DNA from 4 places in the Kitasatospora sp. NPDC088264 genome. Region 4 is predicted to be linked to each of the others. Evidence: riboswitches for the same ligand, from Rfam matches in the RefSeq annotation. Region 4 holds a riboswitch; each other region holds the start of a gene.
The links. Region 4 has a riboswitch for cyclic di-AMP ahead of AB0O82_RS23480 (transglycosylase family protein). Riboswitches for the same ligand answer to the same signal wherever they lie in the genome.

Region 1: it holds a riboswitch for cyclic di-AMP, as region 4 does, so the genes downstream of both, AB0O82_RS00490 (glycoside hydrolase family 16 protein) here and AB0O82_RS23480 (transglycosylase family protein) in region 4, are expected to answer to the same signal.
Region 2: it holds a riboswitch for cyclic di-AMP, as region 4 does, so the genes downstream of both, AB0O82_RS19785 (LysM peptidoglycan-binding domain-containing M23 family metallopeptidase) here and AB0O82_RS23480 (transglycosylase family protein) in region 4, are expected to answer to the same signal.
Region 3: it holds a riboswitch for cyclic di-AMP, as region 4 does, so the genes downstream of both, AB0O82_RS34700 (transglycosylase family protein) here and AB0O82_RS23480 (transglycosylase family protein) in region 4, are expected to answer to the same signal.

The regions. Positions count from the first base shown of each region.
Region 1 is NZ_JBFBIR010000001.1:118,148-125,413, reverse strand. Features, by position in the region: gene AB0O82_RS00505 (alpha/beta hydrolase-fold protein) at 1-1,089, shown strand, start outside; gene AB0O82_RS00500 (MoaF N-terminal domain-containing protein) at 1,183-1,512, opposite strand; gene AB0O82_RS00495 (lipase) at 1,722-3,059, shown strand; cyclic di-AMP (ydaO/yuaA leader) riboswitch at 3,294-3,460, shown strand; gene AB0O82_RS00490 (glycoside hydrolase family 16 protein) at 3,463-4,797, shown strand; gene AB0O82_RS00485 (hypothetical protein) at 4,817-5,302, opposite strand; gene AB0O82_RS00480 (IclR family transcriptional regulator) at 5,622-6,419, opposite strand; gene aceB (malate synthase A) at 6,608-7,266, shown strand, end outside.
Region 2 is NZ_JBFBIR010000023.1:74,644-81,909, reverse strand. Features, by position in the region: gene AB0O82_RS19805 (DUF3037 domain-containing protein) at 1-22, shown strand, start outside; gene AB0O82_RS19800 (MarR family transcriptional regulator) at 142-597, shown strand; gene purB (adenylosuccinate lyase) at 735-2,165, shown strand; gene AB0O82_RS19790 (MFS transporter) at 2,173-3,705, opposite strand; cyclic di-AMP (ydaO/yuaA leader) riboswitch at 4,018-4,200, shown strand; gene AB0O82_RS19785 (LysM peptidoglycan-binding domain-containing M23 family metallopeptidase) at 4,203-5,162, shown strand; gene AB0O82_RS19780 (DUF2470 domain-containing protein) at 5,439-6,158, opposite strand; gene AB0O82_RS19775 (MFS transporter) at 6,338-7,266, shown strand, end outside.
Region 3 is NZ_JBFBIR010000076.1:7,408-14,673, forward strand. Features, by position in the region: gene eno (phosphopyruvate hydratase) at 1-887, opposite strand, end outside; gene AB0O82_RS34700 (transglycosylase family protein) at 1,155-2,072, opposite strand; cyclic di-AMP (ydaO/yuaA leader) riboswitch at 2,078-2,245, opposite strand; gene AB0O82_RS34705 (cytochrome P450) at 2,456-3,751, opposite strand; gene AB0O82_RS34710 (SDR family NAD(P)-dependent oxidoreductase) at 4,027-4,452, shown strand; gene AB0O82_RS34715 (MazG family protein) at 4,470-5,498, opposite strand; gene mfd (transcription-repair coupling factor) at 5,570-7,266, opposite strand, start outside.
Region 4 is NZ_JBFBIR010000031.1:71,339-78,604, reverse strand. Features, by position in the region: gene AB0O82_RS23495 (ATP-binding protein) at 1-300, shown strand, start outside; gene AB0O82_RS23490 (DUF397 domain-containing protein) at 680-943, opposite strand; gene AB0O82_RS23485 (hypothetical protein) at 1,503-2,480, shown strand; cyclic di-AMP (ydaO/yuaA leader) riboswitch at 2,915-3,075, shown strand; gene AB0O82_RS23480 (transglycosylase family protein) at 3,062-4,456, shown strand; gene AB0O82_RS23475 (LacI family DNA-binding transcriptional regulator) at 4,566-5,585, opposite strand; gene AB0O82_RS23470 (glycoside hydrolase family 13 protein) at 5,611-7,266, opposite strand, start outside.

The sequences.
Region 1 (7,266 bases), on a different contig from region 4:
ATGACGGCCGGCACGGTCTGGCTGTGGCCAAGACTCGCCAAGCAGACCTGGCAGGCGGTGCTCGGCCGGATCGGCTCCCTGCTCGCCACCCAGCTCGCGGTGCTGGCCGCGCTCGGCCTGGTGGCGAACAACTACTTCGCCTTCTACAGCAGTTGGGACGACCTGCTGGGCACCGGTGACACCGGCCCGGTGGTGATCCACAACAAGGCGGACGCGTCCGGCCGGCTGCTCGTGGAGACGATCGGCCACGCCTCCGTCAAGGGCGGCGGCGCGATGGGCCGCGAGCCCAGCCAGTCCGGTGAGATCCGCAAGGTGCGGATCGACGGCGCGGCCAGCCGGCTGTCCACCGAGGGGTACGTCTTCCTGCCGCCGCAGTACTTCCAACCGGAGTACGCGCAGCGGCAGTTCCCGGCGGTGATCGTCAGCACCGGCTTCCCCGGGATCGCCGAGAACCTGATCACCCGGTTCAACTACCCGGGCGCAGCGCTCAAGTTGCTCCAGGACGGCAACATGCAGCCGACCGTCATGGTGCTGATGCGCCCCTCGCCGGCCCTGCCGCAGGACACCGAGTGCGAGGACATTCCGGGCGGCGCGCAGTCCGACACGTACTTCACCAAGGACGTCCCTTCAGCGATCCAGGCGAGCTTCCGGGTCTCCTCCGACCCGCAGGCCTGGGCCTTCATGGGCAACTCGACCGGCGGCTACTGCGCCCTCAAGCTGGCCATGCGCCACCCGGACGTCTTTCCGACCGCCGTCGCGCTCTCCGCCTACTACGACGCCGCCGACGACCCGACCACGGGCGACCTGTTCGGCGGCAGCAAGCAGCGTCGTGACGAGGCCAACCTGATGTGGCGGTTGAAGAACCTGCCGCAGCCCAAGGTGTCCGTGCTGCTGGCCGGCACCAAGAAGGGCGACGGCGACTACCGGCGCGACACCGAGGCCTTCGTCGACGCCGTGCAGTCCCCGATGAAGGTCTCCTACAGCATGTTGGAGAACGGCGGCCACAACTTCGAGACCTGGAGCGCGCTGCTGCCGTCCTCGCTGGAGTGGCTGTCCCAGCACCTCAAGGTCCCGAACCAGGCCGCCTGAGCAGACCGTCTGAGCAGACCGTCTGAGCAGGCAGTCTGCCCAGACGGCCTGAGTAAGCCGACGGACAGCGAGGGGGCGCGGGGGCGGTGAGGCTCAGGCCACCCGCTCCAGCGTCCCGGTGTGCAGCTCGCCGACCCGGCCGCCCTCGCCCTCGTACGTCCAGAAGGCGCGTACCGTCAGCCGGCCGAGGTCCATCACGTGGCTGACGGTGATCCCGCTCTCCTCGGTCCAGCTGATGAAGTAGATCTCCGGCGCCACCTCGGCGACGTGCAGCCGCACGTCCTCCCACTGGCCCGCCGACTCGCCGAGGCCCTCCCAGCGCAGCCGCCTGCCGTCGGCCGAGTAGGTGTTGCGGAAGGCCGCGCCGTTGTCGGCCCGGAAGAGGTAGGTGCGGCCGGCGAAGGCGGGCAGGGGCGCGGTCATGGTGGGGCGGTACCTCGTTCCTGTGGGGCCGTGCACGGCGGTCTTGTGCACTGCGGAAGATGTCGGACCTCCAATTTATCCGACCCGGTGAGCCGGGTGGGCGCACCCGTGGACGGTGCGCCACGGCACCGGCCGCCACCGCGCAGGCCGGCGCGGTGTGCGGCGGGCACCTGGGCGCCCGCCGGCGGCCGGTCCTACCGTCCACCCCCATGAGACGCACCCCCACTCCCGTGCGGCACACCCCCACCGCCGTCAGACGCACCCCCACCGCGTTGTCCGCCCTCCTGCTCACCCTCGCCGCGCTGCTCCTCGGCACCCCCACTCCCGCCCAGGCCACCGTCGCCCAGACCGCCACTGCCCAGACCGCCGCCCAGGCGGCCACCGCCCCGCTCGCCCTCGAAGCCGCCTTCCCCGCCCCCGGCAACGGCTGGGCCAAGGTCGAGCGCTACCTCGACACCACCCCCGGCTTCCGTACCGAGCAGTACCCGGCCGACGGCCGCGGCGACCAGGACGGCGCCCGCCGGACGTACTTCGGCGGCACCGGCCAGCCCTCCTCCAGCCGCTTCCTGCTGTACTCGGCGACCGGCTGGGACACCGGTAGCCGTCCGACCCCCGTGCTGCTGGTCCACGGCGCCAACGACAACGCCGACCGCGCCTGGGCGAACCCGGGGGAGAGCGGCACCTGCGGTGCCTCCGCCTGCCCGTCCACCGGCCTCGCCCAGTACCTCGCCGGCACCGGCCACCGGGTGTTCGCCATCGGCTTCGCCCACAAACAGGGCGACAACCTGCTCCAGGCGCAGGCCGTCGGCGACGCCGTCGCGCTGATCCGGGCCCGCCTCGGCGTCCCCCAGGTGGACGTGGTGGCCTGGAGCAAGGGCGAGGTCGCCGCCCGGGCGTACGTGTCCTCGGTGCGCCCGTCCTGGGGGCGGGCCTACGCGGGCGACGTGCGCCGCCTGATCACCCTCGGGGGCCCGAACGGCGGGCTCGACTACGTGTACGCGCACGGCTGGTCGTTCGACCTCGCGAGCTGGCCGGCCTGCGGCGGCACCGCCAACGCGCCGTCCCCGCACCTCTACATGACCTGCTACGGCACCTACACGGCGCAGCCCTGCCTCGGCGTGCTGCCCACCGGCGGCTACGACTGCTACCCGGGCCAGCGCCAGCTGCTCGCCCGCTGGGACGGCCGGTACGGGGTGGACGGCACCGCCCAGGACTGGTGGACCACCTACTACGGCGGCCAGGGCTTCTACACCTCCGGCCAGGGCATCCAGGCGGCGATCGACGCCGGTTCGCTGATCGCGCCGCTGCAACAGGCGGGCGTCCCCGCGTCGGTGCGCACCTATCTGCTCGCGGGCGGGTCCGCCGACATCCCGGGCGTGCTCAACGAGAACCGGGGGCCCAGCGACGGCATCGTGTTCACCGCGAGCGCCCTGGACACCACCGGCATCGCGACGATCGGCGGCACCCGGCTGCTCACCGGCCTCAACCACCTGGAACTCGCCTGGGCACCGGAGGCCGAGAGCCAGGTCGACAACTGGCTCGCTTGACCCGTGGACCGCCGATTCGCCGATTCGCCGATTCGTCGTTCGGCAGCTCGACGGCTCCGCTGATCCGTCCCAACTGATCCACCACGCAGCGTCGTTGATCGACACCACTGTGACCTGTGCGACAACCGGCCCGAGCAGGTTGTCCGTTCACGGACGGCCTGCCTAGCCTGCAACCGTCGTCCGCCCTCGCGGACCCCCGCCGCCGGGACGCCGAGTCCTGTCCACCCGCCGGCCGGCAACCGAGCACCACAGCGGACGGGAGCGGGGGAACCAAGGTCAGCGCCCGGCCCGTACGCTCCCGCGTGCGGGCCGTGGCTAGGGGTGAAGCCGCTTCCACCGGCGGCCGGGCTGCCTCAGCCCGAATCCGACAGCTCACCTCGCAGGCGTCGCAGAGGACACTGCCATGCACCAGCCTGCCCGGCGCCGCGCGCCGCGCCACGCCCGCCCCTCCCACCGGGGCCGCAACGCCGCCCTCGCCGTCACCGGAGCGCTCGCCGTCACCGGCGCCGGACTGCTCGGCCTGCCGGCCGTCTCCGGCGCCCAGGCCGCCACCGCCCCGACCGTCACCCAGGACCGGCTCGCCCCGGCGACCATGGTCGCCAACCAGGCCGCCACCGCCTCGCTGACCCTCCACTCCTCGGCCTGCTTCACCGCGAAGACCGTCGGCGTGGGCGTCCGGAACGCGGCCGGTGCGAACCTCGACTTCCCGGGCAACGCCTCCAATGTGCAGATCTGCCCGAGCGGCCTGTCCTTCACCAGCGGCGCACGCGCCCTGCCGGCCGGGACGTACACCCAGTTCGGCTTCTGGCAGGACCTCGGCGGGGCCTGGCACAACCTGGCCTCGCAGCAGCTGGTGGTCTCCAGCACCCCGGCGCCGACTCCGCCCCCGACCCCGACGCCCACCACGAAGCCGACTCCCGCCCCGACCCCGACTCCCGCCCCGACCCCGACGGCGACCCCCACCGCGAAGCCGACCCCGACGAGCAGCCCGAGCCCGAGCAGCCCGAGCGCCACCGCCAGCCCGTCGGCCGGCACCCCCGCATCCCCGGTCGCCGGCAAGTCGCTGACCTGGTCCGACGAGTTCAACGGCCCGATCAGCTGGGGCTCGCGCTGGGTCGGCGACAAGAGCACCGCGTACAAGTACGGCAACCACAACCCGGACGACAACAAGCTCGACCTGCTGAACAAGAACAACGTCAGCGTCGCGAACGGGGTCGCCACCTTCACCGCCGCGCCCGGCACCACCACGCTGGAGAACGGCAAGCAGGCCTGGAACACCGGCTTCCTGACCACCGAGGGCTCCAGCGAGGGCTTCCAGGTCAGGACCGGCGACTACGCCGAGACCCGGGTCAAGCTGCCGTCCGGCTCCGGCGCCTGGCCGGCCTTCTGGACCTGGAAGAACGGCAACGGGGAGGTCGACTCCTTCGAGTACCACCCCGACAACCCGAACCTGCTGGAGCTGACCAACCACGTCAACCCCGGCAACCCCAAGTACTACACCGACGCCGGCGCCGTCGCGAAGGACCAGTGGGTGACCATCGGCACCTATTACGGCGCCACCTCGGTGGACTGGTACGTCAACGGCGCCAAGGTGTTCTCGGACGGCAAGGGCGTCGGCGCCAACTGGTCGGCGTACCTGATCCTCAACCTGTCGGTCGGCGCGGGGAAGTACCACCCGGCGCCGCAGGGCACCGCCCCGATCACCTTCGCCGCCGACTACGTCCGCGTGTACCGGTAGGGCCTTCGGGGCTTCCGGGTCAGGAACCGGGAGCCGTCTCGACCACCGTGATGTCGAACGGCTGCCGGTTGTTCCCCTCGTCCGGGTCGTCCACGCCGCGCACCGAGACCGAGCCGCCGGTGAGCTTGCCGATCCGCAGGTCCGGGGAGAGGCGCACCGGTACCAGCGCGGTCGCGCTGCGCAGCGGGGGCAGTCCGGCCGGGAAGACACAGCGCACCTGCCGGCCGTTGAGCCGCACCTCGCAGTCCTCGGGGAAGTACGGGCCCACTGGGGAGACCCCGGGAGGCAGCGTCACCAGCACGGTGAACGGTGCGGCGGTGGTGTCCGGGCCGCGGTTGGCGATGAAGGCGTGGACGGTGGTGGTGCCGCCGGGCGGGGCGGCGTCCGGGTCGAGCCGGACCACCTCCAGATCGGAGCGGGACGCCGTGGGGGCTGCCGTGTCCACCGCCGGCCGGGGCTCGGGCCGCCGCAGCGCCCAGGACGGGCCGGCGGTCAGCGTCGCCACCGAACAGCCGGCCGCCATCGCGGCGACGAGCGAGGCCGCGCGGAATCCGCGGAGCCTGCTGGCCTGCCCGGACCCGCCCCGCCTGGACCCGCCCTGCCCGGACCCGCCTCGCATTGTCGAACGCCTGTACGTCATCGTCGTCCACCCTGTCCCGGGGCCCCGGCCGCCCGCGCCGCTGCGGGCCGCGTCCGCACCAGGGTGGCGGAGCCTGCGCCGGGGGCCGGTGCAACCCGCTCGGCGTCCGCCCGAACGGGGGAGCGTACGTACGGGAAGTCGACCGGATCGACTTCCCGTGCGTGAAGCGGGCGGTGGCGACGGGTCAGGGTGCGAGGACCTGCCCCAGCCGGGTCGCGATGTGATGCATCACCGGCACCAGCGAGGACGTGCCGGCCTGCTCCTCCAGGGCCCGGATGCGGGCCTCCGGGCCGGACACCGACAGGGCGGTGGGCGTCGGCGCGCCCGGTACGGCGAGCGCGATGCAGCGGACGCCGATCTCCTGCTCCTGGTCGTCGACCACGTAGCCGCGCTCGCGAGCCTCGGCGAGCTGGTGCAGCAGCTCCTGCGGGTCGGTGACGGTGTACTCGGTGTGCGCGGGCAGCGGGTTGGGGCCCAGGACGGCGCGCGCCTCGTCCTCGGGGAGCTGGGCCAGCAGCGCCTTGCCGACGCCCGTGCAGTGCGGCTGCACCCGTCGGCCGACCTCGGTGAACATCCGCATCGAGCGCCGCGACTGCACCTGCCCGACGTACACCACCTCGCCGCCCTCCAGTACCGCCAGGTTGGCGGTCTCGCCGGTGGCCTCCATGAGTTCGGCCAGGTAGGGGCGGGCCCAGCTGCCGAGCAGCCGGCCGGCCGTCTCGCCGAGGCGGATCAGCCGGGGGCCGAGGGTGTAGCGACGCGCGGTGTCCTGGCGTACATAGCCCTGCTGGACGAGGGTACGAACCAGGCGGTGGATGGTCGGCATCGGCAGGCCGGAGCTGGCGGAGAGCTCGCTGAGGGTGGCCACGCCGCCGGAGTCGGCCAGCGCCTCCAGGAGTTGGAAGGCGCGCTCGACGGACTGCACGCCGCCGGTCGCGCGGTCCGGGCTGGTCGTCGATGCTGTGTCGGGGGTCGAAACCACCGGCGTTCCCTTCGCTGTCGGGGAGGAGTAGAGTCCCGGCGATCACATCAACAAACCGTTGAAATTCTGTATCGCGGAAACTAGTCTCCACCTTACAGAATCGAACCCGCCGACAGGTGGGTTCCGATCAAGGAAGTTCCCACCGGAGCTCCCTTCGCCAGGCTCAACCGCTTAGGAGTGTCCTGCCCATGGCTACAGAACAGGGACCCGTCGGCGCCTCCCCCGCTGCTCCGGTCGTCACTGTCGCCGGTCCGCGCGTTCACCGGGCGGAGGAGGTGCTCACTCCGGAGGCGGTCGCCTTCGTCGTCGGCCTCCATCGCGCTTTCGAAGGGCGCCGACAGGAGCTCCTGGCCGGGCGGAAGGCCCGCCGGGCGGAGATCGCCAGAGCCGGCACGCTGGACTTCCTCCCCGACACCGCCGACGTCCGGGCCGCCGACTGGAAGGTCGCCGAGGCGCCCCGCGCGCTCCAGGACCGCCGGGTCGAGATCACCGGTCCCACCGACCGCAAGATGGTCATCAACGCCCTCAACTCCGGCGCGCGGATCTGGCTCGCCGACTTCGAGGACGCCACCTCCCCGACCTGGGAGAACGTGGTCAGCGGCCAGATCAACCTGATCGACGCCTTCGAGGGCCGGATCGACTTCACCACCTCCGCCGGAAAGGCGTACGCCCTCAAGCCCGCCGCCGAACTCGCCACCGTCGTGGTCCGCCCGCGCGGCTGGCACCTGGACGAGAACCACCTGCTCGTCGACGGCGCCCCGGTCGCCGGAGCCTTCCTCGACTTCGGCCTGTACTTCTTCCACAACGCCGCCCGGCTGCTCGCCAAGGGCGCCGAGGACCCCAACTC
Region 2 (7,266 bases), on a different contig from region 4:
GTTCGATCAGCTGGTGCTCTAAGCTCTGTCGACCGGCCGGAGGCTTCGTCGACCGGCCGATGCCGCAGTTCCGGTCAAGCCGTCGACGGTTGCCGTGGTCAAAGCTTGAGTTGCTGAAGCACTTGGCCGTACGCTGACCCCATGGGTTCGACAGCGACGACGACCGTACCGACCAACGCCGAGTTGATGGAAGCGTTGGCCGCCGTCGGCGCCGCGTATTTCCAGGACTTCGCGGCGGCCGCGGCCCGGCACGGGCTCTCCTCCTCGCAGGCCAAGGCGCTCGGCGCGGTGCAGGAGCCGGTGCCGATGCGGGCGCTGGCCGGACGGCTGGGCTGCGACGCGTCCAACGTCACCGGGATCGTGGACCGGCTGGAGTCGCTGCGCCTGGCCCACCGGGAGGCCGCCGCCGGCGACCGCCGGGTGAAGATCGTCGTGATCACGGACGAGGGCCGGGAGATCCTGAACCGCATCCGCGGCGAGATGGCCCGCACCCACCAGGCGTTCGAGGCGATGACCGACGAGCAGCGGATCGCGCTGCACTCGATCTGCGCGCAGGTCCTGCCGGTGCTGGCCGGCCGGTCCGGCGCCGCCCAGTAGGCCGCCCGGCAGCGGGCCGCCCCGCGCCCGGCGGGAATCGTCGGGCGGGCCCGGTCGGAGCCGTCCGCTCCGGCCCGGGCCGGAGCCGCCCGATGCGCCGACGTTCCGGCTGACCTCGGCTGTTAGGCTTGCGAAGCGTGAGCGCGAAGCCCCAGATCCCCAATGTCCTGGCCTCCCGGTACGCCTCGGCGACCCTGGCCCAGCTGTGGTCCCCCGAGCACAAGGTGGTCCTTGAGCGCCACCTGTGGCTCGCCGTCCTGAAGGCCCAGCAGGACCTCGGTGTCGAGGTACCGGCGAACGCCGTCGCCGACTACGAGCGGGTGATCGACCAGGTCGACCTCGGCTCGATCGCCGCCCGTGAGCGGGTCACCCGCCACGACGTGAAGGCCCGGATCGAGGAGTTCAGCGAACTCGCCGGCCACGAGCAGATCCACAAGGGCATGACCTCCCGGGATCTGACCGAGAACGTCGAGCAGCTGCAGATCCGCCAGTCGCTGGAGCACGTGCGCGACCGCACGGTGGCCGTGCTGGTCCGGCTGGCCCGCCTGGCCGCCCAGCACTCCGAGCTGGTCATGGCCGGCCGCTCGCACAACGTGGCCGCGCAGGCCACCACCCTGGGCAAGCGCTTCGCGTCGATCACCGACGAGCTGCTGGTCGCCTTCCGTCGCCTGGAGGAGCTGATCGCCCGCTACCCGCTGCGCGGGATCAAGGGCCCGGTCGGCACCGCCCAGGACATGCTGGACCTGCTCGGTGGCGACACCGACAAGCTCGCCGAGCTGGAGCGCCGGGTCGCCGGGCACCTCGGCTTCGAGAACGTGCTGATCAGCGTCGGCCAGGTCTACCCGCGCTCGCTGGACTTCGAGGTGCTCACCGCCCTCGTCCAGCTGGCCGCCGCGCCGTCCAGTCTGGCCAAGACCATCCGTCTGATGGCCGGCCACGAGCTGGTCACGGAGGGCTTCAAGGAGGGCCAGGTCGGCTCCTCGGCGATGCCGCACAAGATGAACACCCGCTCCTGCGAGCGCGTCAACGGCCTGGCCGTCATCCTGCGCGGCTACGCCTCGATGACCGGCGAGCTGGCCGGCGACCAGTGGAACGAGGGTGACGTCTCCTGCTCAGTGGTGCGCCGGGTCGCGCTGCCGGACGCCTTCTTCGCCTTCGACGGCCTGCTGGAGACCTTCCTGACCGTCCTCGACGAGTTCGGCGCCTTCCCCGCCGTGATCGAGGCCGAGCTGGACCGCTACCTGCCGTTCCTCGCCACCACCAAGGTGCTGATGGGCGCGGTGCGCGCGGGCGTCGGCCGGGAGACCGGGCACGAGGTCATCAAGGAGCACGCCGTCGCCTCCGCGCTGGCGATGCGTGCGGGCGCCCGCGAGAACGAGCTGCTGGACCGGCTGGCCGCCGACGAGCGGATCCCGCTGGACCGGGCCGGGCTGGACGCGCTGCTGGCCGACCGGCTCTCCTTCACCGGTGCGGCCGGTGCCCAGGTCGCCGAGGTGGTCCGCCAGGTGGAGGCCGTCGCCGCCGCCTACCCGGAGGCCGCCAAGTACGCGCCCGGTGACATCCTCTGACGATTCGTCAGCTGGCTGAGGGCCCTGCCGCCGATCCGGTGGCGGGGCCCTCGTCCGTGTGGACGTGGCCCGGGTCGAGCGGCGGGGTGGTGCCGCAGGCCCACTCGCAGTCCGGCTCGGCCACCGGGCGGTCCACCGGCGCGAGCACGTTGCCGCGGACGGTGGCGAAGGCCGTCAGCCCGCCGGTGACCAGCAGCCCGGCGCAGATCAGCATCGCGGTGCGGAAGGCCGAGTCCACCGCGGACGGCACCCGGTAGGCGTCGCCGCTCAGCCCGGCGAGCGAGGGCAGCGCGGCGACCGCGAGCAGCCCGGCCGCGCGGGCGGCGGCGTTGTTGACGCCGCTGGCGATGCCCGCGTGCCGGACCTCGACGGCGGCCAGCACCGTCGCCGTCAGCGGCGCGACCAACAGGGTCATCCCGCAGCCCAGCACCGTGACGGCGGGCAGCACGTCCGCCCAGTAGGAGGAGCCGGGGCCGGTGCGCAGCATCAGCAGCACCCCGGCGGCGCACAGCAGCGGACCGACGGTGAGCGGGATCCGGGGGCCGATCCGCTTGCCCAGCCGCCCGGCGCGCGCCGACAGGGTCAGCATCAGCACGGTGATCGGGACCAGGGCGAGGCCGGAGACCAGCGGGGAGAAGCCGGAGACGATCTGCAACTGCACCACCAGCAGGAAGAACACCCCGCTGAACGCCGCGTAGACGCAGAGGGTGACCAGGTTGACGGCGGTGAACAGCCGGGAGGAGAAGAGGCCGAGCGGCAGCATCGGCTCGGCGGCGCGGCGCTCGACCGCGATGAAGGCAGCGCCGAGCAGCAGGCCGATCGCGCCGGTGAGCCAGACCGCGGGGGACAGGCCCTCCCCGGCGGCGGTCAGCGCGTAGGTGATCGCGCCGAGGGCGAGCGCGGCGAGCAGCGCGCCGGGGACGTCGAAGCGGCCGACGGCGCTCTCGTTCCGGCTCTCGGGGACGAACCGGGAGGTGACCGCGACCACGGCGGCCGCGAGCGGAAGGTTCAGCAGGAAGATCCACCGCCAGCCGGGGCCGTCCACCAGCCAGCCGCCGAGGAAGGGGCCGACCGCGGCCGACACCCCGCCGAGGCCCGACCACAGGCCGACCGCCGCCGAGCGGTCGTCCGGGTGGAAGACGGCTTGCAGCATGGCGAGCGAACCGGGGGTGAGCAGCGCCCCGCCGATGCCCTGGACGGCGCGGGCGGCGATCAGCACGTGGATGGTGGGGGCGGCGGCGCAGGCCGCGGAGGCGGCGGCGAACCAGAGCACGCCGATCAGGAAGACCCGGCGCCGGCCGTACCGGTCGCCGAGCGCGCCGCCGAGCAGGATCAGTCCGGCCAGGGTGAGCAGATAGGCGTTGAGCGTCCACTGCAGGGACGCGAGGGAGGCGCCGAGATCGGTGCCGATGCGGGGCAGCGCGACGTTCACCACGGTGCCGTCGAGCATCGCCATGCTGGAGCCGAGCACCGTCGCGAGGAGGACCCAGCGTCCCCGCGAGGTGCCCAGGCGCAGTGTTCCTGCTTCGGAGGTGGCCACGGGCCGATCCTGCGCCCGTGGGGCGTACGTGACAAGGGTCACCGGGGGGTGTGTCGGTGGGTGCGCGGTGCGTGAGCGGGCGGGTGCGCAGCGGTGGCGGAATCGGCGCAGCGTCGTGGATCAGTGGCGCCGGGTGAATGGATTGTGCACGTACGGTGCAGCCGATCATTCGGAGGGTCACCGCAGCTCGGGGGGTTGTTGCCGGTTCAAGTGATCGACATTGCTTCACCCGAACGGATGGGTTTTAGTTCAGCGACCGCCCGGCCAGTCCGGACGGATCCACCGGGTGGAACGCCGAATCCTGCCGCTGCCCGGTGGCTCGCACCGAACTCTGTACGGCAGGAGCGGGGGACCCACAGGTAAGTCGCCGGACCGGAAACGGCACGCTTTCGCGTACCCGGATCCAGGGCCGGCTAGGGGTGAAGCCGCATGTGCGGCCGGGCAACTCCAGCCCGAACCCGACAGCTCACCTCGCAGGCGTCGGAGAGGAAAATTCCATGCCTGCACAGGCTCGTCGTATCGCCCTGCCCCGCGCCGCCCGCATCGGGATCGCCACCGCCGTCACCGGTGTCTCCTTCGCCCTGCCGCTCGTCACCGCGATGAGCGCCCAGGCCCACCCCGCGCCGGCCGCCGCGGTCACCGCCGCCCCGGCCGCCGCTCCCGCCGACCAGGCCCAGGCCTCGTCGCAGGAGAGCTACCGCGTCGTCAGCGGCGACACCCTGTCCCGGATCGCCGACGCCCAGCACGTCGACGGCGGCTGGCAGGCGCTGTACGACCACAACCGTGAGGTCGTCGGCGGCAACCCGGACCTGATCTTCCCCGGTCAGCGGCTCGTGATCGCGGGCCAGGCCGCCCCGGCCAAGCCCGCTGCCCCGGCGAAGCCCGCCCAGCCGTCCGCCCAGGACGCCGCGCCGGCCACCACCGCCGCCAAGCCGCAGGCCCAGCCGGAGGTCCGGACCGAGGCGGCCAAGCCGTCCGCCCAGCTCCAGACCCAGCTGCAGACCGCCGCGCCGTCCGCCGTGGTCACCGCCGTGCCGGTCGCCGCCGCTTCGGCCTTCGTCGCCCCGCTGGCCGGCCCGAAGCTGGGCACCGCGTACGGCGTGGCAGGCTCGATGTGGGCCTCCGGCCACCACACCGGCCAGGACTTCGTCGCCTCCACCGGCACCCCGCTGCGCGCCGTCGGCAACGGTGTCGTGGTGAAGGCCGGCAACGGCGGCGCCTACGGCAACGAGGTCGAGATCAAGCTCGCCGACGGCCACTTCGCCGAGTACGCGCACCTCTCCTCGATCGGGGTGAAGATCGGTCAGGCCGTCAAGGCCGGACAGCAGATCGGCCTCTCCGGCGCGACCGGCAACGTGACCGGCCCGCACCTGCACTTCGAGATCCGCAACGGCTCGGAGTACGGCTCGGACATCAACCCGGTCGCCTACCTGCGGGCCCACGGCGTCGCGCTCTGACCCGTACCGGATGTACCGGATGTGCCGGATCTGCCGGATGTACCGGATGAGGAACCACCGCTGCTACGGGGCGAATCGACCGCCCGGGATGGTCATGTCGGGTGACCGCTCGACCGGGTGATCGCCGCAGCAGTGGACATGGGCGCGGGACACGCCCAGGCCGGCCCGGCTCGCGAGACTTCTCTCGCGAGCCGGGTCGGCCGCTGTCGTTTCCGGGCCTTGGTGGGTGTGTCCGGGGAGAGTTGACGATACGTCAGTGTGCTTCGGCGGGCCGGTTCAGAGCCGGTGGGCGGGCAGCCCGTGCTGGGCGGCGGTCAGCAGCTCGTGCATCCGCTGCCCGAAGTCCTCGGTGTCGGCGGCCGGTTCGGGGAAGACCAGGCGGACGTCGCGGTGGCCGTGCGGGTGGTCCAGGCGCAGGACCAGGCCGTGGCGGTCCAGGGCGAGCGGGCGGACCTCCGGGTGCTGGGCGAGCAGGTCCGGGTCGAGCAGCCGGGTGAGGACGGCGAGGGCGTCGGCGTGGTCGTCGGCGAGGTGGGTGAGCATGGCGGCCTCGTAACGGGCCAGCGGGTCGGGCGTGGCGAGGGCGAGGTCGCCAGCGGTGAGCGCGCCGGTGCCGTAGGGGGTGGCGAGGACGGCGTGGGCGACGTCCACGCGCAGGTGGACGCTGAGGCCGTCGTCGGCGAGGTGGGCCAGGTGCAGTCGGCCGGCCAGGGTGAGGCGGGCGCGGATCCGGTCGCGGACGGCGACGGGGGAGATGTCGGTGACGTCCAGGACGACGGCGAGTCCGTCGGTGGCGCGGGCGGCGGCGGTGGCGAGCGGGTCGCCCAGCGGGGCGCGCAGGCGCAGCCGGGAGCCGTGGACGGAGACCGGGGTGTCGAGGTCGTGGTGTTCGCCGCAGGCGCGGACGGTGAGCGAGGAGGTCGCGCTGAGCAGGCTCTGGACGCGCTCGGCGGTGGTGGGTTCGGGCACCTCGGCGTCGCCGGCGGGCAGGCTCATGACGGACCTCCAGTTAGTTAGGTGAGCCTAACCTAATCTCCGCTCGAGGGTGTGGCAAGTGGCGTGGCCGGGATTGCTGTCGTCGGGGATAGGTGGCGCTTGCAAGTACCTGCGGGTGTCTCGTATTGTCGACGCTGGTAGTTGCATGCGCAACGGTTCTCTCTGGAAAGCGGTCCCTCATGCCCCTCGCGCTCCTGGCGCTGGCGATCAGCGCCTTCGGTATCGGCACCACCGAGTTCGTGATCATGGGCCTGCTGCCCGAGGTCGCCGGCGACTTCTCGGTCTCCATCCCCACCGCCGGTCTGCTGATCTCCGGCTACGCGCTCGGCGTCGTGGTCGGCGGCCCGCTGCTCACCATCCTCGGCACCCGGGCCCCCCGCAAGGGCATGCTGCTGACGCTGATGGGCCTGTTCGTGGTGGGCAACCTGATCGCGGCCGTCGCCCCCGCCTTCGGGCTGCTGATGATCGGGCGGATCGTCAGCGCCTTCGCGCACGGCGCGTTCTTCGGCATCGGCTCGGTCGTCGCCGCCGACCTGGTCGCCCCGCACAAGCGGGCCGGCGCCATCGCCCTGATGTTCACCGGCCTCACCGCCGCCAACGTGCTGGGCGTCCCGATGGGCACCCTGCTCGGCCAGCACTTCGGCTGGCGCTCCACGTTCTACGTCGTCGCCGGGCTCGGCCTGCTCGGCCTCGCCGGGATCGCGGCGCTGGTGCCCGTCCAGCCGCGGGCGGGCGCCGCCCGGCTCGGCCCCGAACTGGCCGTCTTCCGGACCCTGCGGCTCTGGCTCGCGCTCGCCATGACCGTGCTCGGCTGGGGCGGCATCTTCGCGATGTTCACCTACATCACGCCGATGATGACCGAACTGGCCGGCTTCGCCCCGAGCAGCGTCACCTGGCTGCTCTTCCTGTTCGGCGTCGGCCTGTTCGTCGGCAACCTGCTGGGCGGCTGGTTCGCCGACCGCGCGCTGATGCGCAGCCTCACCGTGATCCTCGCGGTGCTCGCGGTGCTGCTGTTCGCCTTCACCTTCGCCGCGCACAGCAAGCCGGCCGCGATCGTCCTCATCCCGCTGATCGGGCTGTTCGGCTTCGCGACCGTCGCGCCGCTGCA
Region 3 (7,266 bases), on a different contig from region 4:
GCCTTCCAGCCGTCCCAGTCCGACTCGTCCAGCGGGTCCTCGATGGAGACCAGCGGGTAGGCGTCGACCAGCTCGGCGTAGTACTCGATGAGCTCGGCGGCGGAGATGGCCTTGCCCTCGAACTGGTAGGCGCCGTCCTCGTAGAACTCGGACGCGGCGACGTCCAGGGCGAGCGCGATGTCACGGCCGGGCACGTAGCCGGCCTTCTGGATGGCCTCGGTGATGAGGTCCAGGGCCTCGCGGTTGCTGTCCAGGTTCGGCGCGAAGCCGCCCTCGTCGCCGAGGCCGGTGGACAGGCCGCGCTCCTTCAGCACGCCCTTGAGGGTGTGGTAGACCTCGACGCCCCAGCGGACGGCCTCGGAGAAGGACTCCGCGCCGATCGGGGCGATCATGAACTCCTGGATGTCGACGTTGGAGTCCGCGTGCGAACCGCCGTTGAGGATGTTCATCATCGGAACGGGCAGCACGTGCGCGTTCGGGCCGCCCAGGTAGCGGAACAGCGGCAGGTCGCTGGCCTCGGAGGCGGCGTGCGCCACGGCCAGCGAGACGCCCAGGATCGCGTTGGCGCCGAGCGAGGACTTGTCCGGGGTGGCGTCCAGGTCGAGCATGGCCTGGTCGATCAGGCGCTGCTCGGTGGCGTCGTAGCCGACCAGCTCCGGGCCGATCTGCTCGATGACGGCCAGGACGGCCTTCTCCACGCCCTTGCCGAAGTAGCGGTTCTTGTCACCGTCGCGCAGCTCGAGCGCCTCGAAGGCGCCGGTGGAGGCACCCGACGGGACAGCGGCACGGCCGGTGCTGCCGTCGTCGAGGCCGACCTCGACCTCGACCGTGGGGTTGCCACGCGAGTCGAGGATCTCACGGGCTACGACGACATCGATGGACGGCACGAGGCATCTCCTTGCGGAAGCAGGGTCCGGCTGACGTTGGGTGCTGCCGGCGGGACGATTGCGGAGTCGTTACGACCAGAGCCTAACCGCCCCGGCCCCCGGGGCCGCGCTGGCCTCGGTCCCGTCTCAGCGTGTGGCCCGGCTACCCACCGGTAGTTCACCTGCTTGCCCGATCGAAGCGGGCGAATACGGGGGAATGCGGGCGAAGGGGGACAGGTCCCGTCCCCCTTCGCCCGCAGGGCGCGGGCCGTTCAGGGCCCGGGCCGCTCAGCCGAGGTGCAGCACCTGGCCGGGCATGATCAGGTTGGGGTTGCCGCCGACGGTGCCGCGGTTGCCGTCGTACACCGACTGCCAGCCGCCGGACACGCCCTGGGCGGCGGCGATCGTCGACAGCGTGTCGCCGGCCCGGACGGTGTAGTCGTGACCGCCCTGCGCGGCGGCGGGCTGCGCGGCCGGGGCGGACTGCGCGGGCTGCGCGGCGCGGGGCGCGTACTGCGGCTGGGCGGCGGGCTGGCCCGCGTACTGCTGGTAGACGCTCTGGTGGCTGGTCCAGTACCAGGCGCCGTTGTTCTGGTACCAGTACACCTTCGCGTCGGCGTCCCAGCCGGCCTTGCCGGAGAAGCCCTGGGTCTGCGGCTGCGTCTGCTGCGGGGCCTGCTGGACGGGCTGCTGGGCGGCCGGCTTCGGGGCGGCCTGCTTGACCGGCTGCTGGGCGGGCTTCGGGGCCTGCGCCTGCTGGGTCGGCTTGGCGGCGGACTGCTTGGCGGGCTTGGCGTCCGTGGAGGTGTCCACGGAGGCCGGGGCGCCGCCCTTGCTCAGGCCGGCCTTCTGGGAGCAGACCGGCCAGGCGCCCGGGCCCTGCGAGGCCAGCACCTTCTCGGCGACCGAGATCTGCTGCGCCTTGCTGGCCTGGTTGGCCTGCGGGGCGTAGGAGGTGCCGCCGTACGCCTTCCAGGTGCTGGGCGTGAACTGCAGGCCGCCGGAGAAGCCGTTGCCGGTGTTGATGCTCCAGTTGCCGCCGCTCTCGCACTGGGCGACGGCGTCCCAGGTGGAGGCCGGGGCGGCGGAGGCGCCGGTGGCGGTGAGGAGCGGCATCGCGAGTCCGACGCCGGCCACACCGGCGACGGCGATGGCCTTCTCGGTCTGGGTGCGACGGCGGTGGCGGCCGGTTCCAACGAACAGCATGAAGAGGTCCCTCTCCGCACGCCTGCGAGGTGAGCTGTCGGGTTCGGACCGGGAGGTGGCCCGGCCGCCGAAAGCGGAAACGATTCCGCTCGGGCGGCTTCACCCCAAGCCGTCGGGGAACGGCAACAAACCTGGTTCCCCCGCCCCTGCCCAGGGTCTGGTCGGTTTCCCGTGACGCGGCGGGCAGGATTCGGCGTTCCGCGCACGAGGTCCGCAGCTGCGAACTCCAGGGAGAGTAGACAGATCATCAGACCAATAACAAGCTCATATCACCGATATCACACACAAATTACGGCGCGTGGTCAATCGCCTACCAACGGCGGCGGTATGTCCGGATTAATGCGGGTTCAGGCCTGGCTCCACGGGCCGCCGGAGACATGCCGTCAGCGTGTCGGGGCGTCGGTCGGCGTGACCGGCGGCGCGTACGGAGAGCAGGTCTCCGGAGTGAATTCGACCGGGAGTTCCCGCAGGCCACGCATGATCAGGCCGCCCCTCCAGCGCAGGTTCTCCGGGTTTTCCGCGAGCCGCAGGTCCGGCAGCCGGGAAAGCAGCGTGGCCAGTGCGCTCCGCCCCTCCAGGCGGGCCAGCGGGGCGCCGATGCAGTAGTGGATCCCGTGGCCGAAACCCAGGTGCGGATTGTCCGTGCGGGCCAGGTCCAGGGTGTTCTCGTCCGCGAACCTGGCCGGATCGCGATCCGCCGCGGCCAGCACCACCAGCACCGGATCGCCCACCGGGATGTCCACCCCGCCGATCGACAGCGGCCGCGTCGCGAAACGCCACGTCGCCATCTCCACCGGCCCGTCGTAGCGCAGGAGTTCCTCGATCCCGGTCTCCAGCAGCGCCGCCTCGCCGCGCACCACCGACTCCTGCAGCAGCCTGCGCTGCTCCGGGTTGCGCAGCAGCGCGTACGTGCCGTTGCCGATCAGGTTGACGGTCGTCTCGAACCCCGCGAACAGGAGGATGAACGCCATCGCGGCGGCCTCGTTCTCGTTCAGGTGCTCGCCGTGGTCGCTCGCCCGGATCAGGCCCGAGATCAAGTCATCACCCGGATCCGCCCGCTTGCGGTGGATCAGCTCCAGCAGGTACGCCCGCATCCGCTTCACCGCCCGCCCCACGCCGCCGCGTTGGCCGCCGCCGTGCCGGATCATCATCCCGGCCCAGTCCCGGAAGTCGTCCTGGTCCTCGGCCGGCACACCCAGCAGGTCGCAGATCGCGTAGATGGGGAGCGGGAACGCGAACTCGTGGATCAGGTCCGCCGAACCGCGCTGCGCGAAGCCGTCGATCAGCCGGTCCGTGAGCTGCTGCACCCGCGGCTCGAACTCCGCCACCCGGCGCGGCGTGAACGCCTTCGACACCAGCCGGCGCAGCCGGGTGTGGTCCGGCGGGTCGATGTTCAGCAGATGCGTCATCAAGTCCGCCTGGCGTTCCCCCGGAATTCCCACCCGCCCGGTGCGGTGCGCCTGCTCGCTGTGGTGTGCCGGGTTCTTCGACAGCCGGCCGTCCGCCAGCGCCTGCCGAGCGTCCGCGTAGCGGGTCACCAGCCAGGCCTCCACCCCACTCGGCAGCGTCGTGCGGTGCACCGGGGCGTGCTCGCGCAACCAGGCGTAGGCGGGGTACGGATCGGTGGCGAACTCCCAGGTGAAGAGCTGCGGGGCGGCGGGATCGGGCTGCACTGGCATGCGTCGACCGTATCCGGTGGGTCGGGGCCGCACCGCCTCCGGCGGACGCGACCGGCGGGGCCGGATCGTCGACACCCGGCGGACGGCCCGCCAACGCTCCGTGGACGCCCCGTGGACGGTCCGTGGACAGCTCTTGGACAGCTCTTGGCCGGGTGGCGGGCGTGACCCTGGTCACCTGAGGGGTAATCCCTGTTGCGGAGGGTCAGGACCTGCCTACGATCCTCCGCAGAAATCGTGGGCGCCGGTGCGGTGTCGCCCACAGGGAGGAGCAGACCATGCGGGTCAGCGGGGCAGTCGTCGTCATCGCGGTACTCGACGGCGGATCGGGAGCCGAGCTCGCCCGCCGGTTCGCCGCCGCCGGCGCCGCCGGAGTGCTGATCGCCGACCAGCGTGCGGGCGTCGCCGAGGACCTCGCCACCGAACTCGACCGGCCGGGCTGCCCCGTCGTCGGCGTCGGCGGCGACATCCGCCGCCCCAGCGACGTCGCCGCCCTCGTCGACACCGCCGAGAAGCACCTCGGCCCCATCGACCTGTTCTGCGTCGCCGGCCCCGACGGCGAGCGGATCGTCTCGCTCGCCGAACTGCCCGCCCGCCTCGACCTCGAACGCCTCGCCGAACTCCTCGCCCTCGTCGGCGAGGCCATCGGCGAAGTCGTCCCCCGGCAGCGGCGGCCGATCGAGAACACCGCCACGGCCGCCTGAGGCCCTGCCCGGGCCCGCTACTCGCCGACCGGCCCGAGGCCCTCGGCCGCGCGCACCGCGTCCCGGTAACCGCGCGCGGCCGAGCGCAGCGCCGCGTCCACGTCCACCCCGGCGTCGTACGCCCGCTGCGCCACCGCCAGCAGCAGCCGGCCCGCCGACTGCGCCGTCAGCTCCGCCGGCAGCGCGTACGGCTCGTCCGGCACGCCCGCGAAGCCCGCCCGGCGCACCCGCGACACCAGCTTCGCCGCGTACGCCAGCGACGGCAGCCCGGCCGGCACGCCGTCCAGCACCGACTCCCGGTCCGCCTTCTCGGCCGCCTTCAGCTGCTCCCAGTTCGCCTCCACCTCGGCGGCGCCCTCCGCCTCGACGTCCCCGAACACGTGCGGGTGCCGGTACATCAGCTTCTCGACGATGTCACCGGCCACGTCGTCGATCGAGAACGCCTCCGCCGGGTGCTCCTCGGCGATCCGGGAGTGGAAGAACACCTGGAGCAGCACGTCGCCCAACTCCTCGCGCAGCGTCTCCCGGTCCCCCTCCTCGATCGCCTCGACCAGCTCGTACGCCTCCTCGACCAGGTACTTCACCAGGCTCTCGTGCGTCTGCTCGGCGTCCCACGGGCAACCGCCCGGCGAGCGCAGCCGGTCCATCACCGACACCAGGTCCAGCAGCCGCGCCCCCGGCAGGTCGTACGACCCCGGCAGCACCTCGATCTCCGGCACCTCACCGGCGTGCTCCACCGCCAGCCGCGCCAGCGCGTCCGTCAGCCCCGGATCCCCGTCCGGGCTGCCCAGCCACACCGTCGGCCCAGCCCCGCCCGGCTGCCCGGTCAGCAGCCGCGCCAGCGCCGGTGCCGACCCCGCCGCCACGACCTCGACCTCCACCCCGGCCTGCCGCACCGCCGCCACCTGCGGATGCCCCGCGTCCCCCGCCAGCACCCGCCCCGCCGACCGCAGCGCCTCCCACGCCGGCCACGCCAGCAACCCGGGGGCCACCCGGTGGGTGGTCGTCAGCAGGATCAGCTTCGCGTCCGGAACATTCGTCGTCACACCCCGAACCTACCCGCCGCCCGCCCGGGGCGGGGACGGGCCCGACGGGACCCGCCCCTCCCGCCGGGGTCCTACTTCTTCGACCCCGCCAGGTCGTCGAACATCGCCGACAGGAACTCGCTGCACCAGCCCAGCAGCTCCCGCCCGACCAGCGGCTTGCCGCCGATCCGCCCGGGGCTCGGCCGCGGCACCAGCAGCTGCTGGGCGGCCGCCTTGACCTGGCTGCGCGGGTAGAGCCGGTTCAGCCGCAGCTGCTGGGACTCCCGCAGCTCCACCGGCCCGAACCGGACGTTGGCCCCCTGGAGGGTGATGTCCGCGATGCCGCACCGCCGGGCGTACAGCCGCAGCGCCGCGACCAGCAGCAGGTTCTCCACCGGCTCGGGCAGCTTGCCGTAGCGGTCGACGAGCTCGTCCCGGACCTGCTGGATGTCCGCCTCCGAGTTGACCGCCGCGATCGAGCGGTACGCCTGCAGCCGCAGCCGCTCGCCGGGCGCGTAGTCGTGCGGCACGTGCGCGTCGACCGGCAGCTCGATCTTCACCTCCAGCGGCTCCTCCTCCGGCTCGCCGCCGTTCGCCAGCGACTCGCGGAACTCGGCCACCGCCTCGCCGACCATCCGCATGTAGAGGTCGAAGCCGACGCCCGCGATGTGCCCGGACTGCTCGCCGCCGAGCAGGTTGCCGGCGCCGCGGATCTCCAGGTCCTTCATCGCCACGTACATGCCGGCGCCCATCTCGGTGTGCTGGGCGATGGTCGCCAAGCGCTCGTGCGCGGTCTCGGTGAGCGGCTTCTCCGGCGGGTACAGCATGTACGCGTAGCCGCGCTCGCGGCCCCGGCCGACCCGCCCGCGCAGCTGGTGCAGCTGGGAGAGGCCGAAGGTGTCCCCGCGCTCGACGATCAGGGTGTTGGCGTTGGAGATGTCGATGCCGGACTCCACGATCGTGGTCGACACCAGGACGTCGAACTCCTTCTCCCAGAAGTCGACGACGACCTTCTCCAGCTGGTTCTCCCCCATCTGCCCGTGCGCGGTGGCGATCCGCGCCTCGGGGACGAGGTCCTTGAGCCGGGCGGCCGCCTTGTCGATCGACTCCACCCGGTTGTGGATGTAGAACACCTGGCCCTCGCGCAGGAGTTCACGCCGGATCGCGGCCGAGATCTGCTTCTCGTCGTAGGGGCCGACGAAGGTCAGCACCGGGTGCCGCTCCTCCGGCGGGGTGGTGATGGTGGACATCTCGCGGATGCCGGTGACGGCCATCTCCAGGGTGCGCGGGATCGGCGTCGCGGACATGGTGAGCACGTCGACGTTGGCGCGCAGCTTCTTCAGCTGCTCCTTGTGCTCGACGCCGAAGCGCTGCTCCTCGTCGACGATGACCAGGCCGAGGTCCTTGAACCTGGTCTCGGAGGAGAACAGCCGGTGGGTGCCGATGACGACGTCCACCGAGCCCTCGAACAGGCCCTCCAGCACGGCCTTGGCCTCGCTGTCGCTCTGGAACCGGGAGAGCGCCTTCACCGACACCGGGAAGTTGGCGTACCGCTCGGCGAAGGTGGAGAAGTGCTGCTGCACCAGCAGCGTGGTCGGCACCAGCACCGCCACCTGCTTGCCGTCCTGCACCGCCTTGAACGCGGCGCGCACCGCGATCTCGGTCTTGCCGTAGCCGACGTCGCCGCAGATCAGCCGGTCCATCGGGACGGACTTCTCCATGTCGGACTTGACCTCGGCGATGGTGGTCAGCTGGTCCGGCGTCTCCGCGTACGGGAAGGCGTCCTCCA
Region 4 (7,266 bases):
CAGGGCGAGTACGACTTTCCCATACAGCCGACCCCTGAGGGCCGGCTGCCGATCCGAATAAGCCTGGTCCACCGCTCCCCCCAGGTGGTCTGCGCGGTGAGCGACCCGAGCTGCATCGGCCCGGTCGCCCGGGAGGCGGACTTCGTCGCCGAGTCCGGCCGCGGACTGCACCTGGTGGAGTCCTTCAGCCGCTCCTGGGGTTGGCACCCGCTGGGCAGCGGCAAGGTGGTCTGGGCCCTGTTCGAGGCGGAGCCGGCCACCGGTTCCGAACTCGGTGGACGGCACCGGCGCTCGGCCTAGCGCCAGGCGGCGCGCGGCCGGCCGAGGGAGGCCCCGGGAGGACCGCACCCCGGGCTCCGCGGAGCGGATCGGCGGGCCTGGCACAGGTGCGCCACGGGCTCCGGCCCAGCCCTCAGGGCGATTTCCACGACGATTCCCGGGCCTGTCTCCCGGACGAGCCGGCCGGACCGACGGCCGGGCACCCCGGCGGCCCGACTCCCGTCCACGTCCGGGCCCCCAGCCGTGCGCGGGACCACCCGCCACACCTGCGCGCGGTCGGCCGCGAGAACGGCCGCCACGAGAGCGCCCGCCATGTGGCCCCGGACCGGCCCCGGACAAGACAAAGGCCGTCGCGGTGTCAGCACCCACGACGGCCCCCCGATGGCAGGACGGCGGCCGGTCAGACCGCCAGGTGGTCGAACTCCCCGTCCTTGGCCCCCAGCAGCAGGGCGGCGATCTCGGCCCGGGTGTAGATGAGCGCCGGACCTTCCGGGAAGCGCGAGTTGCGCATCGCCACATCGCCCCCCGGCAGGGCCGCGAACTCGACGCAGTTCCCCTGGGAGTTGCTGTGCAGGCTCTTCTGCCAGACAACCCCCTTGAGGTCGGCGGCCGCCATCCCGTTGTAGGTGTCGTACGAGCCGTACGTGTCCTGCGAGTCGTGCATAGAAATCTCCCGAAGAGCTCCGGAGTGGTCGTCCAGCGCGGCGCTCCCGGCACCCGCCGAACGAACGGACCGGCCCCGTACCGGCCCGGCACAACGCCTCACTTGACGCGATGATAGCTGCTGTGCACGTGCATCAGCACGGGACATTGCAGGTGCACGAGGCCTTTCACCGGCAGTTCTGAACTCTTCACGGACCCTTCTCCTGACGGTACGTAAACGGACATAGCCGAGTGAATCGCCAGATTCTCGATAACCGGCCGTGAGCGATTCCCCGCTGAATGTTGATCTTCAGACGCCCGGAGTCGCGCCTTCGTGACCCTCCGTCAGGCGACCTCCCGGCTGTGAGACATCTCACGCGCCACAGAAGCAACTCGACGCCCCGTCGGACACGTCAGGGCAACCAGCGGTGATCGCTCGAAGGCTGGGTGAGATATGTCCGGATTGCGGGCAAACCGCCCGGACGGACACGACGGGAGCGCGGCGCACCCGCCATGACCACGTGAAACTCGAACGGCAGCCGAATGCAGGCCTGACGGGCCGATGTCCTACGATCTCCGGCATGAGCACCGCAGCCATCCCGGGCGCGCCACTGCCCGTCCGCACTCCAGGCTCCCGTGCGCGGGGGCGCCACCGTCGCCCCGAGCGCCCCGAGATCCCGGCCGGATCCCCGGCCCTGGTGCTCGCCGTGCCCGCGACCGCCGGGCCCGAGTCCCGCTCGGTCGTCGAGGAGCTGCTGTCGATCGTCCGCAGCGAGCAGGGCGACATCCAGACCGCCGTCGGCTACCTCCCGGGCGAAGCCGCCCAGGGCGCCGACAGCGACGACCGCACCGTCGCCGAACTGCTGGCCATGGCCGCCGAGGCCGGCCTGCCCGCGCCGGTCCTGGTGCCGCTGGTACCCGGCCCGCACGGATTCCTGACCGAACTCCACGCCCTCGCCGCCGAGTACGGAGCCCCCGTCACCGACGTGCTCGGCCCGCACCCGCTGCTCGCCGAGGCCGTGCACGTGCGCCTGTCCGAGGCCGGCCTGGCGCGTGCCGACCGGGCCCGGCTGTTCGCCATCGCGACCGCCGCGGACGGCGTCGTGCTGACCACCGTCGGCGGCGAGGAGGCCGCTGCCGCTGCCGGCATCACCGGTGTCCTGCTGGCGGCCCGGCTGGCCGTCCCGGTCGTGCCCGCCGCGCTCGACGTGCCGGGCTCGGTCGCCGCGGCCGTCAACCACCTCAAGGAGACCGGCTCCCAGCGCCCGGCGCTGGCCCCGCTGGTGATCGGGCCGGAGGCCGACTCCGAGCTGCTCGCCACGGCCGCCGAGGAGACCGGCTGCCCGTCCGCGGCGCCGCTGGGCGCCTACCCGACGGTCGGCCAGCTGATCGCCTCCACCTACCTGGCCGCGCTGCCGGCGCCCTCCCCCGAGGCCCTGACGCGGGCCGAGGCCGAGGCGGCGGAGGCCGCCGAGGGCACCCACGCCGACCACTCCGGCCGGGGTGGTCGCGCCGCTCACGCCGCTCACGCCGCCGCCGAGGAGTCGGCCGGCCAGTAGTAGCGGTCACCGCACGTGTGAAGGGCCCGGAACGGCTACGTTCCGGGCCCTTCCCGCTTGTCCCGTAAGGGAGTTAAAGGACGAATAGGTGTGATGTCCGTTCTATCCGCATTTGTTCACCATCGCTCGACGCACCCCCCGACGGCCACAGTGCGGACACGCCGCTCTCCCGACGGGCGGGCCCCCAGGCGACCCGACCCACCGTCACCCGCCTCCTGAAACGCAGACAGTTGCGCGCACCCTTCGCGGCGTTGCCGGAAATCGGTCATTTCCGATCATGACAAGTGAGGGGAACGACCGTTCTCGCCAAACCGTGATGCGCGTCACAGGTGTTTGCAGTTTGAACTTAAGTCTGCTTAACGTGCTCCCCGTTCGTGGCCACACGAACCCAGTTCATCCGCGACGCCGAGTCCTGCCGTCGGATGTCCTGGCAGCGCGAAAACGCACCACGGCAGGAGCGGGGGACCCACAGGTAAGTCGCCCCGGACCGTTCCCCGGAACGATCCAGGGCTAGGGGTGAAGCCGCGCCCACAGCGCGGCCGGGCAACTCCAGCCCGAATCCGACAGCTCACCTCGCAGGCGTGGGAGAGGACTGCGTCTTCATGCTGCCCACCAACGGCACCCGTCTGTCCAGTCGTACCCGACGCGTGATCGCCGCCGTCGGCGTCGCGGGCGTCGGCCTCACCATCCCCTGCCTCACCTCCGGCACCGCCTCCGCCGCCTCCGTCGCCACCTGGGACAAGGTCGCCCAGTGCGAGAGCACCGGCAACTGGAGCATCAACACCGGCAACGGCTTCTACGGCGGCCTGCAGTTCACCTCCAGCACCTGGGCCGCCTTCGGCGGCACCGCCTACGCCCCCCAGGCCAACCAGGCCACCAAGGACCAGCAGATCGCCGTCGCCGAGAAGGTCCTCGCCTCGCAGGGCCCCGGCGCCTGGCCGGTGTGCTCGGTCCAGGCCGGCCTGACCAAGGGCGGCACCCCGGCCGCCGTCGACACCTCGGCCGGCTCGACCACCGGCTCGGCTGCCGGTTCGACCGCCACCAAGCCCGCCGCGAAGCCGGCCGCCCCGGCCGCCAAGCCCGCGCAGACCCAGACCCCGGCCCCGGCCGCGAAGCCCGCCAAGCCGGCCGCACCGGCCCAGGACCAGGCGCAGGCCCCCGCCGACTCCACCAACGGCACCTCGGCCCAGAAGGGCCAGAGCCAGGCCCGGAACAGCGCCCAGCCCCAGGCCGACGACTACACCGTCGCCTCCGGCGACTGGCTGTCCTCGATCGCCGACAAGCACAACCTCCAGGGCGGCTGGCAGCGGCTGTACGAACTCAACCGCGGCACCCTGACCGAGGGCCCGGACTCCATCTACCCGGGCCAGCGCCTCTCGTTCAAGGACGGCGGCCAGGCCCAGCAGTCGGCTCAGGCCGACCGGTCCGGCTCCGGCTCGTCGGCCACGTCCGGCTCGGACTTCACCTGGTTCGACCGCTCGCAGAAGTCCGGCCAGACCTCCAACGGCGCTGTCGCGAGCGCCAAGCCGGCCGCCCAGCCCCAGGCCCCGGCCACCAAGCCGGACTCCAAGCCGGCCGCCCAGGCTCAGACCCCGGCTCAGACCCCGGCCGCCACCGGCAGCATGGCCGCCGCGGTCTCCTTCGCCCAGTCGAAGGTCGGCCAGGCGTACGTCTACGGCGGTACCGGCAACGGCGGCTGGGACTGCTCCGGCCTGACCCAGGCCGCGCTGCGCGCCGCGGGCGTCTCCGTCCCGCGCGTCGCCGCCGACCAGGCCGCCGCCAGCACCCGCGTCTCGCTGGACAGCCTGCAGGCGGGCGACCTGCTGTTCTGGTCCAACAACGGCCAGAACTCCGGCGTCTACCACGTCGCGATCTACATCGGCGGCGGCCAGTACGTCGAGGCCGCCAACCCGAGCTCGGGCGTGCGCCTGCAGACCGTCGCCAACTGGGCGCCGGACTTCGCCGGCCGGGTCTGAGCACGACCGACGGGTGACAGCCGACAACTGACGGCTGACCCGGCACCCTGGCGGCACACAACGGGCCCCGGAGAGCAACTGCTCTCCGGGGCCCGTCCGTTGACCGTCCTCAGCGCGCGCAGGCCCCCGTGGACCCGCGCATGACCAGCTCCGGCTGGAACATGAACTCCCCGCGCTGGACCGCGTTTCCGCCGACCTCCTCCAGCAGCGCGTCCACCGCCGCGGTCGCCATCGCCTCGACCGGCTGGCGGATCGTGGTCAGCGGCGGCTCGGTGAAGGCGATCAGCGGCGAGTCGTCGAAGCCGACCACCGAGACGTCGTGCGGCACCGACAGCCCACGCTGCCGCACCGCCCGGATCGCCCCGAGCGCCATCATGTCGCTGCCGCAGACGATCGCCGTGCAGCCCTTGTCCAGCAGCGCGCCGGCCGCCGCGTGCCCGCCCTCCACGCTGAACAGCGTGTGGTGGACGAGTTCCTCGGCCTCCTCCTGGCTCCGTCCCAGCACCTCGCGCATCGCCGCCGTGAAGCCCTCGATCTTGCGCAGCACCGGCACGTACCGCCGCTGCCCGACCGCCAGCCCGATCCGCTCGTGCCCGAGTTCGGCCAGGTGCTGGACGGCCATCCACATCGCGGCCCGGTCGTCCGGCGAGATGAACGGCGCGTCGATCCGCTCGCTGTAGCCGTTGATCAGCACGAACGGCACCCCTCGCCCGGTCAGCCGGGCGTAGCGGTCGTGGTCGGCGGTGGAGTCGGCGTGCAGCCCGGAGACGAAGACGATGCCCGCCACGCCCCGGTCGACCAGCATCTCGACCAGTTCGTCCTCGGTGGACCCGCCCGGTGTCTGGGTGCACAGCACCGGGGTGTACCCGTGCCGGCTGAGCACCTGCTCGATCACCTGGGCCAGTGCGGGGAAGATCGGGTTGCTCAGCTCCGGCGTGATCAGCCCGATCAGGCCGGCGCTGCGCTGGCGCAGTCGGGTCGGCCGCTCGTAGCCGAGCACGTCGAGCGCCGCCAGCACGGTCTGCCGGGTGGCGGCGGAGACGTTCGCCTTGCCGTTGAGTACGCGGGAGACGGTGGCTTCGCTGACCCCCGCCTGCGCCGCGATGTCTGAGAGTCGCGCCGTAGTCACGGTCCCAGAGCCTATTGCAACCACGTCAGACCGCCCACCAGCCGGTGCTGTCCGGCGCGAGCACCGTCTCGCCGCCGTCGACCACCAGCTCCACCGAGGAGAGCAGCAGCTTTCCGGGCGCCGCTATCCGGACCGGCTCGTCCGTGGCGTTGACGGTGCAGACGAAGGAGCCGCGGCGGAACGTCAGGGTCCCCTCGGGGCCCTCCAGCCACTCCACGGCCGTCCCGGCGCCGAGGTCGTCCTGGGAACGGCGGACGGCGAGCGCGCTGCGGTACAGCTCCAGGGTGGACGCCGGGTCGCCGGTCTGCGCCTCGACGCTCAGCGCGGCCCACTCGGCCGGCTGCGGCAGCCAGGACGGCCCGCCGGCGACCGGGCCGAAGCCGTACGGGGCCTCGGTGCCGGACCACGGGATCGGGACGCGGCAGCCGTCGCGGTAGCCGTCCTGCCCGGCCTTGCGGAAGAACGACGGGTCCTGGCGGACCTCGTCCGGCAGGTCGGTGACGTCCGGCAGACCGAGTTCCTCGCCCTGGTAGATGTACGCGGAGCCGGGCAGCGCGAGCATCAGCAGGGTGGCGGCGCGGGCCCGGCGCAGGCCGAGCTCGCGGTCGCCGGGCGTGCGGATCTGGGTGCCGAGGCCGGGCGGGTTGGCGAAGCGGGTGGCGTGCCGGGTGACGTCGTGGTTGGACAGCACCCAGGTGGTCGGGGCGTCGACCGGGCGCATCGAGTCGAGCGAGACGTCGATCACCTCGCGCAGCGCGGCGGCGTCCCAACCGGTGCCCAGGTACTGGAAGTTGAAGGCCTGGTGCAGCTCATCGGGGCGCACGTAGTTGGCGGTGCGCTGGACGGTCGGGGTCCAGGCCTCGGCGACGCCGATCCGCTGGCCCGGGTACTCGTCGAGGATCTTGCGCCAGCTGCGGTAGATCTCGTGCACGCCGTCCTGGTCGAAGAACGGCATGACGTCGTTGCCGAGCAGCTTGAGCTGGTCGGAGCCGCCGAGGTCGGGCAGGCCGGGGGCCTTCACCAGGCCGTGGGCGACGTCGATGCGGAAGCCGTCGACACCCATGTCGAGCCAGAACCGCAGGATCGAGCGGAACTCGTCGGCGACGGCCCGGTTCTCCCAGTTGAAGTCGGGCTGCTCGGGGGCGAACAGGTGCAGGTACCAGTCGCCGGGGGTGCCGTCCGGGTTCTCGCTGCGCGTCCAGGCCGGGCCGCCGAAGATGGACTCCCAGTCGTTGGGCGGCAGTTCGCCGTTCTCGCCCTTGCCGGGGCGGAAGTGGTACCGCTCGCGCAGCGGGGACTCGGGGCCCTCGCGCAGGGCGCGCTGGAACCACTCGTGCTGGTCCGAGGAGTGGTTCGGGACGAGGTCGACGATGATCCGCAGCCCCAGCTGGTGGGCGTCCCGGATGAGCGCGTCGGCGTCCAGCAGGCTGCCGAACATCGGGTCCACGGCGCGGTAGTCGGCGACGTCGTAGCCCGCGTCCGCCTGCGGCGAGGCGTAGAACGGCGACAGCCAGACCGCGTCCACGCCGAGGTCGCGCAGGTACGGCAGGCGGCTGCGGATGCCGGGCAGGTCACCCATGCCGTCGCCGTTGGAGTCGGCGAAGCTGCGCGGGTACACCTGGTAGATGACCGCGTCCCGCCACCAGCCTCTGGACGCGCCGCCAGTCGCAGGAGCCGGGGT